3 regions of the Mesorhizobium sp. ESP-6-2 genome follow, and region 3 is predicted to be linked to each of the others. Evidence: predicted binding sites of a transcription regulator. Region 3 holds the regulator's gene; each other region holds the start of a gene.

Region 1 (5,133 bases), on a different contig from region 3:
TGCGCTTGAGATCGTACCCCGACAGGCCGGTCACTTCGGCCACCGCTTCCTGCAACGCCACCTGGATTTCGGCCAACGGCGGAATCGGCACCCAGACCGGCAGGTCGTCGTCCAGCACGTGATCCTCGCGCACATAGGCATGCGCCAGCACATAGTCGCCCAGCGCCTGCGTATTGCGCAGGCCCGCGCAGTGGCCGAGCATCACCCAGGCATGCGGCCTCAGCACCGCGATGTGGTCGGTGATCGTCTTGGCGTTGGAGGGTCCGACACCGATATTGACCATGGTGATGCCGCCATGATTCGGCTTCTTCAGGTGGTAGGCCGGCATCTGCGGCAGGCGCTGCGGCGCTACCCCTTCGCTCGGGGCGCTCTGCCCGGCTTTGGTGACGACGTTGCCCGGTTCGATGAATTCGGCATATCCGCCGCCGCCATTTTCCATCAGGTCGCGGGCCCGCGCCACGAACTCGTCGATATAGAACTGATAGTTGGTGAACAGCACGAAATTCTGGAAATGCTGCGGCGTGGTGGCGGTATAGTGCGACAGGCGGTGGAGCGAATAGTCGATCCGCTGCGCGGTGAACGGCGCCAGCGGCCTTGGTTCGCCGAACGCCACTTCGAACGTGCCGTTGGCGATCTGGTCGTCGGTGCCGTCGAGATCCGGCACGTCGAACAGGTCGCGGATCGGCCGCTGGATGCGCTCGGCGGCCGTTCCGTCGACATGGGTGCCTTCGAGAAAGGCGAAGTGCAGCGGGATCGGCGTTGTCGATTCCGAAACCGTGACCGCGACCCCATGGTTGCGCATGATCAGACGCAGTTGCTCGACCAGATAGCTTTCGAACAGGCTCGGCTGGGTGATGGTGGTGGAAAAATGCCCCGGCGTCGGCATGTGGCCATAGGCCTGGCGTGAATCGATTTGGGTGAACGAATTGGTCGTGACACCGATCTCCGGGTAGAAGGCGCGGTAGCGCTTGCTGTTGTCGCCGCCGGCGGCGAGTGCCGCGAAGGAGTCGCGCAGGAACTTGGTGTTTCGCTCGTAGAGTGCTTGCAGTGCCGCGACTGCTTTTTCAGCGGTGTCGAAGCTTTGCCGGCCAAAAGGCTCGGGCATGACGACAGATTCGATGGCCTGGGGATAGATTCGCTTTTCCATGGCCCAATATAGAGATTTGGAATCGCAGTTGGGAGGGGTGTCCCGATCGAAGGCGCAATTTATCCGCGCTGCAGGCTGACCAGCAGCACGAAACCGACGCCGGATTTCTTCATGGCTGGCGCCTCGATCGTGGAACCGGCATCGGCACGCATCATCGGCACAGCCAGGACCGGCGCGGCAAGAAGCACCAGGATGAGCGCCGCCCGCGGCAGAAGCCGAACGGTCTTGAAGAGGTTTGCGGCGATGCGGTTCATGGTCTTTGCTTTTCTTTCGGGGTCTTGTGTTTGGTCAGGTCTTTGGTTTCTGTCTCAGGGGCGAAGGGTGGTCGGGCAGGCGAGGCGGCAGGTTCTGGAACTGGCCTCGTCCCAGGAACGGGCCGAACGGCCCGCTTCGGCGACGAGGATGGCGAAGAACATTCCAAACAGGCTCACCAGCAGGCAGACAATGGTGAAGCGGCGGGCGAGCATTGGTCGTGTCTCCTTCAACACGCAGGAGAATGCTCGGGCACGACTGAACCGGCTCTGATGCCGGCGTTCATCTGCCGTTCAAATTGGTTGACGGGGTTTTGAGGCGGCGCTGGCCATGAGGAGCATGGCCGCCGGCACAGCATGCCAGGATCATGAAACGAAAACGGGGCCTGCAGGCCCCGTTTTCATTTCGCAAGGATGGGGTCGATCAGAGCTTGTGCCAGGTCTGACTCTTGCAGATCAGCCCGCCGAGCACGCAACCGCTCATTTTCAGCGAGGTGCCCGACAGCGTCGCCTTGCCGGAGTAGGTCTTGTCGTTTGCCAGGTCGGTTATGCTGCCGGTGTATTTGTTGTCGTCGGACGCCTTGAGCGAACCGATGGTCTTGCCGGCATATTTGCCAGACTTCAGCGTGATGGAAAATGAACCCGAGCCCCCGATGGCCGCGGTATCGCCGGCCTGCGTCTTCCAGTTTCCCTCGATCGGATCGGCCCAGGCCACACCGGTCAGGATCAAAGTGGCCGCCAGGGCCAGGCTTGCTTTTCGAAACATCTTTCCTCCCTTGGATACCCGGCAGGAGGCTCCGCCTCGCCGGTCTGCCGCTTACGCAAACGTAAGCTAATCCAGCTCCCTGCAAAACAAAAGCGGTGCCGCAGCGGAAGCTTTGGCAATTCAGAAGCGTCGACGGAAGCAATGTCGGCAGGGAAATGAATGCATGTATGCGCGGCGTTTGTTTCGCGTGGTTAGCGGAGTGTTGATTCCGCTCGCGAAAATTTTCGTCAAATTTGGCGCTATCCGGCTGAATCGCTGGCTTTGTATCCTTAACGAATTTCCACGTTTACCTATTGTTTTAGCTTTGTTTTCCTCAAATTAAGCACGCCATTTAACGACGGATTCAAGCCTGAGCGGCATTCTCGAAAGCATCGAAAGAGCAGCCCGGACAGACAAACGGAGGCAGCTCTCGGGAGCCAGACAGGGCCGGAAGAGAGGGTTGAAAAATGGCACGTTTTGAAATGCTTGAAGCAGGCTTCGGCGCCATGGGGGCAACTGCCCAGGCCGACATTCTTTTCGAACTGGGGATGATGTATGCGACGGGCCGCGATTGCGAGACCGATGTCGTGGCCGCCCACAAATGGTTCAACATCGCCGCGATCAAGGGTTCGGCCCGCGCTGCGGAATTGCGCTCGGAACTGTCGGCTGCAATGTCGAAGGTCGAGATCGCCAAGGCGCTGCGCGAAGCCCGCGAATGGATGACGATGCACTGAATTTAGAGACAAGGCAGGGCGGCCTTCCGGTCCGCCGGGCAAGGACAAGGCCGCGGTAAGACGGCCACGCGACAAAACCAAGAACGCGGCACGCCCGACAGGGCCAGCGGCGCGGCGGCCATGATCCGGCTTTCGGAAAGATCAAGGCCAGCAGGAAGACAGGGAAGGCGAGTTGGGTTCGAGTGCGGGGCGCTTGAGAAACAGCTCGACAGGCAAAGCCGCGACCGGCCGGAACAAGGCCGGCGCGGCTTTTGCCTTTTTGCTCCAGCGATGCTTCGCAGGCCCAATCGAGCGGCGTCAATGCGCCTAGACAGGCCACACGAAGGATGAAATTGTCCGGCCTCTCTGGAAGAAGCGTGGCCGGGGCGGCCGCGCGTGAGTGGAGGAGTCATACCACAATGAAAAAATTGAGTATTTTGAACGCGGCCATTTTCGGCCTGATGATGAGCACGCCGGTCGCCTTTGCCGACGACATCACCTTTTCGGTGGTCGGTCCGATGACCGGACAGCTCGCCACCATCGGCGATCAGTTCAAGCAGGGCGCGCAGGCTGCCGCCGACGCGATCAATGCCGCCGGCGGTGTCGACGGTCGCCAGATCAAGCTCGATATCGAGGATGACCAGTGCGACCCGAAGCAGGCGGTTTCGGTCGCCAACCGTATCGTCGCCAACGGCGTCAAGTTCATCGACGGCCACGCTTGCTCGGGTTCGAGCATTCCGGCTTCCGCCGTCTATGCCGAAGCCGGTGCCCTGATGATGAGCCCGGCCTCCTCGAACCCGGTGCTGACCGACGCCGCAGCGAAGGCCGGCTGGCCGACGATCATGCGCCTCTACACGCGTGACGATGCGCAGGGCGCCTTCATAGGCCCGTGGATCGCGAAGAAATATGCCGGCAAGAACGTCGTCATCCTGCATGACAAGAGTGCCTACGGTCAGGGCGTTGCCGATGCGGTCAAGGCGACGATGAATGCCGGCGGCCTGAAGGAAGTGGACTATGAAGGCATCAACGCCGGCGAAAAGGACTATTCGGCGCTGGTAACCAAGCTCAAGGACCTCAAGGCCGACGTTGTCTATTTTGGCGGTTATCACCCGGAGGCTGGCCTGATCCTGCGCCAGTCGGCGGAACAGGGCATCAAGTTCCAGCTGATCATGCCCGATTCGATAGCCTCGCCGGAGTTCTGGCAGGTCGCCGGCCCGGCCGGCGAAGGCACCATGTTCGTCTTCCCATCGGATCCTCAGGCAAAGCCGGAAGCCAAGGCAGCCGTCGAGAAGATCAAAGCCGGCGGCTTCGTGCCGGAAGGCTTCACGCTGTTCTCCTACGCCACGATCCAGGCCTTTGCGGAAGGCATCAAGCGTGCCGGCAGCGATGATCCGGCCAAGGTCGCCGAGGCGCTGAAGAACGGGCAGCCGATCAGCACGGTTGTCGGCAATGTCACCTTCGACGAGAAGGGCGACCTCAAGAACGCCAGCTACGACATCAACCAGTGGCACGACGGCAAATACGCGCCGATCCAGCCGTAATCGCTGCCCATATGATGGAATGGCCGGGCTCGTCCCGGCCATTTCATTTCTGCCTGTGTGTCTTGCCATGGACATATAGCGCCGGTCGACATTCTACGGCGCCTCTCACTGTCCGGCAGGACAGGGACGCTTGGCATCCGGCAGCGAGGCTGTCAGCCTTGCATATCCTCGAACCGCACCAGCACGGTGCCGTCGGTGACCTGCGCGCCTTCGATGGCGATCTCGGCGATCACGCCATCATGCGGCGCGGCGATGGTATGCTCCATCTTCATCGCCTCGAGAACAAGCAGCCGTTGCCCCTTCATCACCGTATCGCCCTTTGTCGCCCGCACCAGCTTGACCAGTCCCGGCATCGGCGCGCGCAAGCTGCCAGAGGCCGCCGCCGCATCATCGCTTCTGGCCAACGGGTCCGGTACCGCGAAGGTATAGCCGACCGCGCCTTCGAATATCGTGATGTGGCCTGGCCAGCGGGCGAGGCGAGGAACGGCGCGAAGGTCATGCGAATTGGCGCTGTCGTAGGGTGCATGGAGTGTCACCTCGGAACGTCGGTCTGGCCGTACCGAGACCTTCGCCAGAATATCCTCATCGCCAAACTTCAGCCGGATCCGTCGCGCCATGCCATGGAAATGCGTGTAGCCGGCAAGCGACGACCATGGATCGTCCGATTGGGGCAGCGCGCCCGCCCCGGAGGCCGCAATGGCCGCGGCTGCGACCGTTTCGCCGCTCGGCGGCCCAA
Region 2 (5,133 bases), on a different contig from region 3:
GAAACCTGGTCTCCTCAAGCTTCAGCGTCTCGGTGATCAGCTGTTCGCCGCGCACCAGTTCCGGATAGGCCTGACCCATCTCGCGAACCAGCGCCGGCACCAGCTTCCACACCAGCGGCTCGTTCGCACCGAGCAGCTGTGCATGGCGCATGGCGCGGCGCATGATGCGGCGCAGCACATAGCCGCGGCCTTCATTCGATGGCAGCACGCCGTCTGCGACCAGGAACGACGACGAGCGCAGGTGATCGGCTATGACGCGATAGGATGCGACGGTCTCGGCGTCGGGACCGCGGCCGAGCGCGGACGACGCTGCATCGATCAGATGGCGGAACAGATCGGTCTCAAAGACGCTTTCCACGCCTTGCAGGATGGAGGCCATGCGCTCCAGGCCCATGCCGGTGTCGATCGACGGGCGCGGCAGGTCGATGCGCTCGTCCTTCGTCACCTGCTCGTACTGCATGAACACCAGGTTCCAGAATTCCAGGAAGCGATCGCCATCCTCCTCCGGGGTGCCGGGCGGACCGCCCCAGATGTGCTCGCCACGGTCGATGAAGATTTCCGAGCATGGCCCGCATGGCCCGGTGTCGCCCATCGCCCAGAAATTGTCGGAGGTCGGGATGCGGATGATGCGATCGTCGGAAAAACCCGCGATCTTCTTCCAGAAGCCGGCCGCCTCGTCGTCGGTGTGATAGACGGTGACGAGCAGCTTGTCCTTCTTCAGCCCGAACTCCCTGGTGATGAGGTTCCAGGCCAACTCGATGGCGCGCTCCTTGAAATAGTCGCCGAAGGAGAAATTGCCGAGCATCTCGAAGAACGTCAGGTGGCGCGCGGTGTAGCCGACATTGTCGAGGTCGTTGTGCTTGCCGCCGGCGCGAACGCTTTTCTGGGCGGTCGTGGCACGCGAATAGGGCCGCTTCTCCAAGCCGGTGAAGACGTTCTTGAACTGCACCATGCCGGCATTGGTGAACATCAGCGTCGGATCGTTGCGCGGCACAAGCGGGCTCGACGCCACGACCTCGTGACCCTCCTTGCGGAAATAGTCGAGAAATGTCGACCGGATCTCGTTCACGCCACTCATGAATGCTGCCTTTTCGAGAGGGCCGCCGGCCGGACCGGCGGAAATGGGCTCTGCTTTAGAAGATGGAGCTGGCCTTTTAGCCGCCGCTTGGCACCCTGTCCAGAAACACGCAAGCCGGCCAATTCGCGGTTCGCCAGCCGCTCAAAACGCAAACCGCCGGCACGGGGGCCGGCGGTTCGAAACGCAATACTACAGAACTCGATTACATAAGCTCAAGTTGATGAACCGGGATTATGGCCGAACTCGGGCCGTAAATCGAATGATAGATCGCGCCCGCGAACGCTTGGATTACGCCGGCGAACGCTTACATCGCGCCGGCTTCATCCTCGAACCCATCGTCACCACCTTCGGAGCCGCCATTCTCTAGGAATTTTTCGGCGATCAGTCCGGCGTTCTGCCTGAGCGCAAGTTCGATCTCGCGCGCCGTATCGGGATTGTCGCGCAGGAACAGCTTCGCGTTCTCCCGGCCCTGGCCGAGACGCTGCGAATTGTAGGAGAACCAGGCGCCCGACTTCTCGACCACGCCGGCCTTGACGCCGAGATCGACCAGTTCGCCGGTCTTCGACACGCCTTCGCCGTACATGATGTCGAACTCGACCACCTTGAAGGGCGGCGCCAGCTTGTTCTTGACCACCTTGACGCGGGTCTGGTTGCCGACGACCTCGTCGCGGTCCTTGACCGAGCCGATGCGGCGGATATCGAGACGCACCGAGGCGTAGAATTTGAGCGCATTGCCGCCGGTGGTGGTTTCAGGCGAGCCGAACATGACGCCGATCTTCATGCGGATCTGGTTGATGAAGATGACCATGGTGTTGGAGCGCGAGATCGAGGCGGTCAGCTTGCGCAGCGCCTGGCTCATCAGGCGGGCCTGCAGGCCGGGCAACGAATCGCCCATCTCGCCCTCGATTTCGGCGCGCGGCGTCAGCGCCGCGACCGAATCGACCACCAGCACGTCGATGGCGCCGGAGCGCACCAGCGTATCGCAGATCTCAAGCGCCTGCTCGCCAGTGTCAGGCTGCGAGATCAGGAGGTTTTCGAGATCGACTCCGAGCTTGCGGGCATAGACCGGATCGAGCGCATGCTCGGCATCAACGAAGGCGCAGATGCCGCCCTTCTTCTGGGCTTCCGCCACCGTGTGCAGCGCCAGTGTCGTCTTGCCCGAGCTTTCCGGCCCGTAGATCTCGATGATGCGGCCGCGCGGCAGGCCGCCGACGCCAAGCGCGATGTCGAGGCCGAGCGAGCCGGTCGGCACGGTTTCGATCTCGACGACCTGCTCGTTCGCGCCGAGCCGCATGATCGAGCCCTTGCCGAAAGCTCGCTCGATTTGCGACAGCGCCGCATCCAGAGCCTTTGATTTGTCCACTGCCTTATCCTCTACAAGCCGCAAGCTGTTCTGAGCCATGATACATCACCCCGTAGTCGTCAATGAAGGCCGGACAATCCGTAATCCTTGGTTATTTGTACCTTTTTTGTTCTCATTTGGCAAGAGGGATCAAGCATTTGAAAAATAAGAAACATCCTGATTTGTTCTTTTTTTGTCTCACGATTCGGCTCCAGCATGGTCCGAATATTAGGCCAGGCTGGTTCGCCGGGCCGACCTCACGAATCGCCGGCTGTTGCCTGCGAAGCTCCGTCGCACAGCATGGCGCTTGTGCGTGACCGCCAACAAAGGTCATATCGGCGCATGGTGAGATCTCCAAGAGTCCTGGCGGTGGGCGGCGCCCATATCGACAGGCGCGGTCAAGTGTCCGGCGCTTACGTGCCGGCTGCCTCCAACCCGGGCACGATGCGCGAGGATGTCGGCGGCGGCGTCTTCAACGCCTTGCGCAGCACGGTGCGGCGAGGCGTCTCGGGCTCGCTGCTGTCGGTGCGCGGCGGCGATGCCGCCGCCGACACGGTTTCGCGCGCCATCGCCGAAGCGGGCATTGCCGACCTGTCCGCGGTGTTCCTCGACCGGACGACGCCGAGCTATACGGCGCTGATCGACCGCGAGGGCGAATTGCTCGTCGGCTTTGCCGACATGGCGCTTTATGAGCTGGCATTTGCAAAGCAGATCCGCCGCTCCAGGGTGCGGGAGGAGATCGCCGCCGCCGATGCCGTTCTGTGCGACGCCAATCTGCCATCGGCGGCTCTGGAGCGGCTGGTATCGCTTGCCGCCGGCAAGCCCGTGTTCGCCATTGCCATTTCACCGGCCAAGGTCGTGCGCTTGACACCGGTGCTCGGCGGACTGGCCGTCGCCTTCATGAACAGGCGCGAGGCGGTGGCGCTTGCCGGGCTTGATGATGCCGCCTCTCAAAAAACTATCGTCGACGGGCTGAGAAGCGCCGGCCTCGACAGCGCGGTGGTCACGGCGGGCGGTGGCCCGGTGCTGGGCTTCGACCGCGACGGCAGCTTTGCCGTCGTCCCGCCCCCTCCAAGAAAGGTCGTGGACGTCACTGGCGCCGGCGACGCGCTGGCGGGCGCTACGGTCGCCGCCCTACTGCGCGGCATGCCCTTGCGCGCGGCGCTGCGCGAGGGCGTCGCCGCCGCGACGCTGGCTATTGAAAGCGCGGGCGCCGTTCCCGATTTCACCACGGCGACTTTTGCGCAAGCTCTGGCTCTTGTGCCCGAAGAGCAGGAAATGGCATGAGACCGGCGTCTGAAAGGATGCCCCGCATTTCGGATTGGAGATCCAGATGACCCCAGATACCGTCCGCCCCTTCATCGATGTCCACGCGCCGGTGGCGCAGGCCCTGTCGGCCGGGAAGCCCGTGGTGGCGCTGGAAAGCACCATCATAACCCATGGCATGCCCTACCCCGACAATGGCGCTATGGCGGCCGACGTGGAAAGGATCATTGCCGATGGCGGCGCGGTGCCGGCGACGATCGCCGTGGTGGCGGGCCGCATCAAGATCGGCCTCTCCGACGGAGAACGCGAATCGCTTGCCATGACCGGCGATGCCATGAAGCTCTCTCGCGCCGATCTCGGCTTCGCCGTTGCGCAAGGGCGCACCGGCGGCACGACGGTTGCCGCCACGATGATCGCCGCGCATATGGTTGGGATAAAGGTGTTCGCCACCGGCGGCATTGGCGGCGTGCACAAGGGCGCCGAAAAAAGCTTCGACATTTCGGCTGATCTCGATGAGCTGGCGCGCACGCCCGTCATCGTCGTCTCGGCTGGAGCCAAGGCCATCCTCGACATCGAAAAGACGCTGGAAGTGCTGGAGACCCGCGGCGTGCCCGTGATTGGCCATGGCTGCGAGACCATGCCGGCCTTCTGGTCGCGGCAGTCGCCGTTCCGGGCGCCGCTGACCTTGCACGCTCCGGAAGACATCGCGCATTTCTACAAGACGCGACAGGCCCTGGGCCTGAGCGGCGGCATGCTGATCGCCAATCCGGTGCCGGAGGGTCACGAAATCCCGGCCGGCGAGATGGGCGGCTACATCGAGGCCGCCCAGAAGGCCGCCGAGGCGCTCAATGTCACCGGCAAGGCGGTGACGCCGTTCCTGTTGTCGAAGATCCTCGAGCTGACCGGCGGCCGAAGCCTGAAGACCAACATCGCCCTGGTCGAGAACAATGCGCGGCTGGCAGCGCGGATCGCCAAGGCGCTGTAGGGCCAATGTCGGCGGTGTGAAGGAACTCGACGGCTGCGGTTCACTTCCCCGCCCTTCGCCCCGCCTCATAGGCCCGCCGCGCCCACACCGCCATCTCATCCGGGTCGTCGAAGGCACTATCGGGAATGCTCCAGTAGGGCATCGCCACCAGCTTGCCGTGGCGGGACCCGGTGTAGGTCCACTGCGTGCAGGCGGCGGCCTCGAAGTCGGGCGCGCTTTGCTCGTCCGCCTTCAGCATCAATTCGCCGCGCAGCACGATGGCGACGATGACGCCGTCGGCATAGATGCCCTTGCCGCCGAACAGTTTCCGGATGCTGACCGGGCCCAGGCTCTGGAAGAGTTCTTCTATGCGTTCATTGTCCATGTGCGGATCATGTCACCGCGATCCGGCCTTGTCATCGGCGCAACCAAAACCATGCTGACAGGTTGAAAAGGATCGATCGGAGTTCCCGCCATGCCTGT
Region 3 (5,133 bases):
CCGGTGCCGGCAGCAAAACCCTGTTCGAAGGCGAATGGCCGCGCATGGCCCCACCAGCCGCTGAGCGGCTGGCGGACATCGCCATGGTGGCGCTCGGCCGCGTAAATGAAGGCCGGGGCACCCGGGCCGCCATTGAGATATTTGTAGGTGCAGCCGACGGCGAAATCGGCGTTCGAACGGTCGAGCTCGACGAGCAAGGCGCCGGCGGTATGGCAGAGATCCCAGACGATCAGCGCGCCGGCTTCATGCGCCCTGCGCGTCAGCGCGACCATGTCGCGCAGCTGCCCGGATTTGTAGTTGACGTGGTTGACCAGGATGACCGCAACCCGCTCGTCGATCAGTTCTTCTATGGACGGCGCATCGACACCCTCGAGCCGCAGCACCGTGCCCGGCCGTGTCGAGGCAACGCCCTCGGCCATATAGAGATCGGTCGGAAAGCTGTCCCCCTCGGCGACGACGACCGACCTGTCCGGCCGCATCCCGAGTGCCGCATGCAGCACCTTGTAGATGTTGATCGAGGTGGTATCGCAGACCACCGTCTGGCCGGCGGCGGCCCCGATCAGGCGCCCGAGCTGGTCGCCGAGTTCGACCGGCATGTCGAACCAGCCGGCGGTGTTCCAGGCGCGGATCAGATCCTGCGCCCACTCCTGCGTGGCGGCCTTCTGCAGCTCGCCGAACACGGCGGGGGAAGCGGCGCCCAGCGAATTGCCGTCGAGATAGATCACCCCTTGAGGCAAGGTGAAGCGGTCACGCATGGCACGCAGCGGATCCGCGGTGTCCATTGCCTCGATCGCTGCGAGATCGGGAATTTTGCTCATGGTCACGATGTTCCTCGGTGAGAAGAGCGCCCCGGAAACGGGCCGGCTGTTTTGCCGCCGGGGCAAGGGCTGGCCGCATAGAGGCGCAAGAACAGGGTGAACGCCCGGTTCGATCTTTGCTCGATTTCCGGCCGAGGCAACTCCTCGAGCACCCCGACGATCCGGCGAACCTGGAGATCGCCGATCAAAAGACTGATGTAGATGTCGGCGGCTTCGACAGGATCGTCACAGGCGATCAGGCCGGCCCGACTTGCGGTTCGAAGCAGGTCGCCGACAAGCGGCATTATGGTATTGCGGCCGAATTGCGCGATCGATTGGCCCAGCGTGCCTGTATCGTTGACGTCGCCGGCTGCGGCGCGATTGAGCGCCACCGCCTTGTCGCCCGTCACAAGGGTCAGCAGGACTGGCCCGAGCGAATTCAGGGTTTCGAGTGGATCGCGCGCTTGGTGAAGAGCGTCCTCCAGCAGCTTCCTTGCTTCTCCCGCATTGGCTTCGATCAAGGATCGAAACAGGACCTGCTTGTTGCCGTACCAGTTGTAAAGGGTTTCGTTCGAGGCCGATGCCCGCTTGGCGATGGCAAGCAGGGAGGCGCTTTTGTAGCCGGTTTCCCGGAGCACCGCATAGGCGGCCTCCTCTATCCGTTCGCGTCGCGCGGCCTGCTTCGGCGTGGTCATTGGTGTTCCTCTTCGAAAACCGTACATTATTATACGGTTTAGTCAAGCGAACGGGAAGCAAGGAGCGAACGAACGCAGCCCGTCGCGTCCGGTGATGTCTGGCCACTTTCCGGCAGGAAGTTGGCATTTTGGTTTCGTTTCGTTCACGAGCCGCGGAGATTTTGATCCGCCCCGAAAGGCAGCCGGCACCTGCCGGTCACACAGTTTTCAGGCTTGTACCAAGAGTGGAGATCGGCCGGGCCACAGGCCATTAACCAAAATAGTTTCAAAGAGCCTGAGAGCGCATTGACGACGGATCGCGTTGGCAGGATGCTGGCTGCGGGAGGGCGTTTCGTTTCCGCCGCCTTAACAAATTCATTAAACTTTAAATGGTTGCGGAACACAACTGGAACAGATAGTGTTTGTTCTGGGTTTGTTTTCTGATTCTGGTTCCAGACCCTTCGTGCAATGCCTTTGGGGGCCGCCATGCTCACGCGCAAGCAACATGAACTCTTGATGTTCATCCATGAACGGCTGAAGGAAAGCGGCATTCCGCCGTCCTTCGACGAGATGAAGGAAGCGCTGGACCTCGCCTCCAAGTCGGGAATTCATCGGCTGATCACAGCGTTGGAGGAGCGCGGCTTTATTCGCCGCCTGCCCAACCGGGCGCGCGCACTGGAGGTGCTGCGCCTGCCGGACTCGATCGCGCCGGGTCTTAACGCGGCAAAGAAGTTCTCCCCGAGCGTCATCCAGGGCAGCCTCGGACAGGGCAGCCCTAGCCGGCAGATCAAGCCGGCGACGTCTTCGCGTCTGCCCGCTGCCGGCAATGACGACGACGCGGTTTCAGCGGTGTCGATCCCGGTCATGGGCCGTATCGCTGCGGGCGTGCCGATCGACGCTATCCAACATCAGACGCATTCCATTTCGGTGCCGCCGGACATGATCATGGGCGGCGAGCACTATGCGCTGGAGGTCAAGGGCGATTCGATGATCGAGGCCGGCATCTTCGACGGCGATACGGTCATCATCCGCAACGCCGACACCGCAAGTCCCGGCGAGATTGTCGTGGCCCTGGTCGACGAGGAGGAAGCGACGCTGAAGCGCTTCCGTCGCAAGGGCGCCTCGATTGCGCTTGAGGCCGCCAATCCGGCCTATGAAACACGTATTTTCGGACCGGACAGGGTCAAGGTGCAAGGCAAGCTGGTCGGACTGATCAGGCGCTACTGAGCGGGTTCGGCGGTGGGCTTTTCGGGTTTACGGTAAGGCGGCAGTCCCCTTGCCTCACGTGAAAATTTTCGCTGTTCGTGCCAGGGCCGATATGGCCTGTCGACGGCAAAGCTGACCTGGGCCGGTGCCGTCGCCGATTGCTGGTCGAAGAATACGGCGGCACTTCCCTTGCGAGCGAGCTGCCGCTTGGTGATGACGAGAACCAGCGGATTGTGGCAGGGGTCGTAGCCCCCGGGGTCGTTGATGACGATCAGATCCGCATAGGCGCAGGCCCTCCAGGCATCCTTGCGATCCTCCACCTGCGCAATGATCGCCCCGGAGGGATGCCGGGCCATGCACAGGCCGGTGAAACAATAGAAAGGCGCTCCCGCCGGAAGTTGCGCGGGATCGAAGATGTCGAACTGTCCGTCTCCGCTGCCGAACAGCTCCGGCGCAACGATGGTTTCGGATTTCAGCGCGCGTTTCCAGTTGTCGACCGTGAATTCGTTCGGGCGCGCCCGGTTGATCGCGAGCTCGCCGCCGCCGATCGGCAGCGCCACCAAGCGGGCATCCTCCGAAATCAGCACGTCCGGCGTGCGCGTGTCCGAGACGGTCAACAGGCCGGCGAGCGCGAAGGGAAGTGCCGCCAGCCGCAGCCATGTCGTGGCCATCGTCGCGATGACCAGGGCGATCGCCACCAGAAGAACGGATTGCTGCGAAATCAACCCGACCGCGTCGACCGGCGAGCGTTGCGAGATCCATCCCGATATGGCGATCATCGCGGTCAGTCCCTTGCCCATCAGATAAAGCGATGGTCCATCGAACCCGAACGGCATCAGCAGCGCACTGGCAACCGCAAGAAACATCACGACGGAAACGATCGGCATGACTGCAAGATTGGCGAACAGGCTGAGCGGCGACACGCGCTGGAAATGCCAGATGGCGAAAAGCGCCGTGGCGCTTCCCGCGATGATCGAGGTCATTGCCAGCCCACCTGTCGCCAGCAGCAGTTTTCGCGTCAGGAGGCCGGGCAAGGTCCGTTGCGGCGGCGGGGTCCGCGCTTTGTCGGCTTTGCGATCCGACCAGCCGGCATAGGCGCCGACCAGGGCCGCGGTGGCGGCAAACGACATCTGGAAGCTCGGCCCTACCACCTCGTGCGGCGACACCACGATGACGGCGATCGCCGAAATCGCCAGGTTGCGCATGGTGAGTGCCGCACGATCGAACAGCACGGCGATCAGCATCACCGCCAGCATGATGAAACTCCGTTCGGCGGCAACGACGACGCCTGAAATGACGAGATAGGCAGCGATCGAGAAAAGGGCGGCTGCGGCCGCGTATTTCTTGACCGGCCGACGGGAAGAGAAGTTCGGGAACAAGGCGAAGCCGCCGCGCAGCAGACCCATGACTGTGCCGGCGACCAGCGCCATGTGCAGCCCGGAGATGGAAATGATGTGATAGATGCCGGTGCGTCGCATCGCTTCGTTGATCTCGTCGGGAATACCTGCACGCACACCCACGATCAGCGCCGCGGCGATCTCGCCCTCGGCGCCGCCGATGCTGCCTCTGATATGGTCGGCAATGGTTTCGCGAGCGCTCTCGATCGCGGCTGAAAGGCCAGCCAACAGCGGCCTGTCATCGGCCGAGACGATTTTGGGGTTGCCGAGAAAGAAGCCGCTGGCGCCGATGCCGGCGAAGTAGCTGTCGAAGGAAAAGTCATAGCTGTCCGGCCGCACCGGTCCGGTTGGCGGCAACAGCCTGGCATAGCCGGTCACGAGGGACCCGGCGGTCACTTCAGCCGGCACCTTGCGCGCCGAAAGGCGAACGCGCTCCGGCGCGTAGCGCAGTTTCGGCCGCGCGGTCGATGTCACGTCGATGGTCAGCCGGATGCGGCCGGTCTCCATCTGGTCGACCGAAACGACGCGGCCGGTCACTTGCGTGGAGATTTCCGAGCCCAGCATCCGCGTTCCCGCCCGCCAAGTCTCGACTTTGCCGGCGAGCATGCCGAGCGCGCACAACAGCGCCGCCATGAAGCACAGGTGCGTTTTCGGCCATGAGCGCGAAACGAGCGCGCACAGTGCCATCAGGATCGCGACCGCGACGGGCTTGGCAAAGCCCGGCTCCGCCGCCAACGAAAAATAGGCAATCGATCCGCACGCCAGGAACACCGGGACGAGCAGGAAGGCTATGCCCCGATCGAGTTCGAGCTCGGCGGCTCTGGCCACGCCGTTGCGCAGGCGAGGCCATGAAGCACGACCGAACTCCCGGCGCAGGCGCGAGGCCGCGCGGACAGCAGGGACGCCAGGCGGCGCGGAAACATCCGGCGGCATCGACTTGCCGGGCTGCTGTAAGGGCGACGGCGCCAGCGGCAATGAGGCCGGCGCGGGCATGACAAAGAGAGAGCGTTCGCTGACGCCGGTAACGACGTCCTCGCCTTCCTCCGCGCCCCGGCCCGC

The links. The regulator LexA, encoded in region 3, represses DNA repair genes until DNA is damaged. The targets are predictions, from matches to a motif close to TGTTCNNNNTGTGTTCNG.
Region 1: LB532_RS12600 (sel1 repeat family protein) is a predicted target of LexA. The motif match lies at 2,459-2,476, and genes of this name have one in related genera.
Region 2: recA (recombinase RecA) is a predicted target of LexA. The motif match lies at 2,538-2,555, and genes of this name have one in related genera.

Annotation. Positions count from the first base shown of each region.
Region 1 covers NZ_JAIUGT010000004.1:9,033-14,165, reverse strand. Annotated here, with positions in the region: gene LB532_RS12620 (AMP nucleosidase) at 1-1,105, opposite strand, end outside; gene LB532_RS12615 (hypothetical protein) at 1,207-1,401, opposite strand; gene LB532_RS12610 (hypothetical protein) at 1,456-1,614, opposite strand; gene LB532_RS12605 (DUF2147 domain-containing protein) at 1,823-2,164, opposite strand; gene LB532_RS12600 (sel1 repeat family protein) at 2,611-2,877, shown strand; gene LB532_RS12595 (branched-chain amino acid ABC transporter substrate-binding protein) at 3,276-4,397, shown strand; gene LB532_RS12590 (acetyl/propionyl/methylcrotonyl-CoA carboxylase subunit alpha) at 4,550-5,133, opposite strand, start outside.
Region 2 covers NZ_JAIUGT010000003.1:177,674-182,806, forward strand. Annotated here, with positions in the region: gene alaS (alanine--tRNA ligase) at 1-1,078, opposite strand, end outside; gene recA (recombinase RecA) at 1,383-2,480, opposite strand; gene LB532_RS10405 (carbohydrate kinase family protein) at 2,763-3,707, shown strand; gene LB532_RS10410 (pseudouridine-5'-phosphate glycosidase) at 3,754-4,671, shown strand; gene LB532_RS10415 (TfoX/Sxy family protein) at 4,712-5,035, opposite strand; gene LB532_RS10420 (GFA family protein) at 5,126-5,133, shown strand, end outside.
Region 3 covers NZ_JAIUGT010000009.1:123,120-128,252, reverse strand. Annotated here, with positions in the region: gene kynU (kynureninase) at 1-818, opposite strand, end outside; gene LB532_RS22505 (TetR/AcrR family transcriptional regulator) at 821-1,492, opposite strand; gene lexA (transcriptional repressor LexA) at 1,958-2,698, shown strand; gene LB532_RS22495 (ComEC/Rec2 family competence protein) at 2,692-5,133, opposite strand, start outside.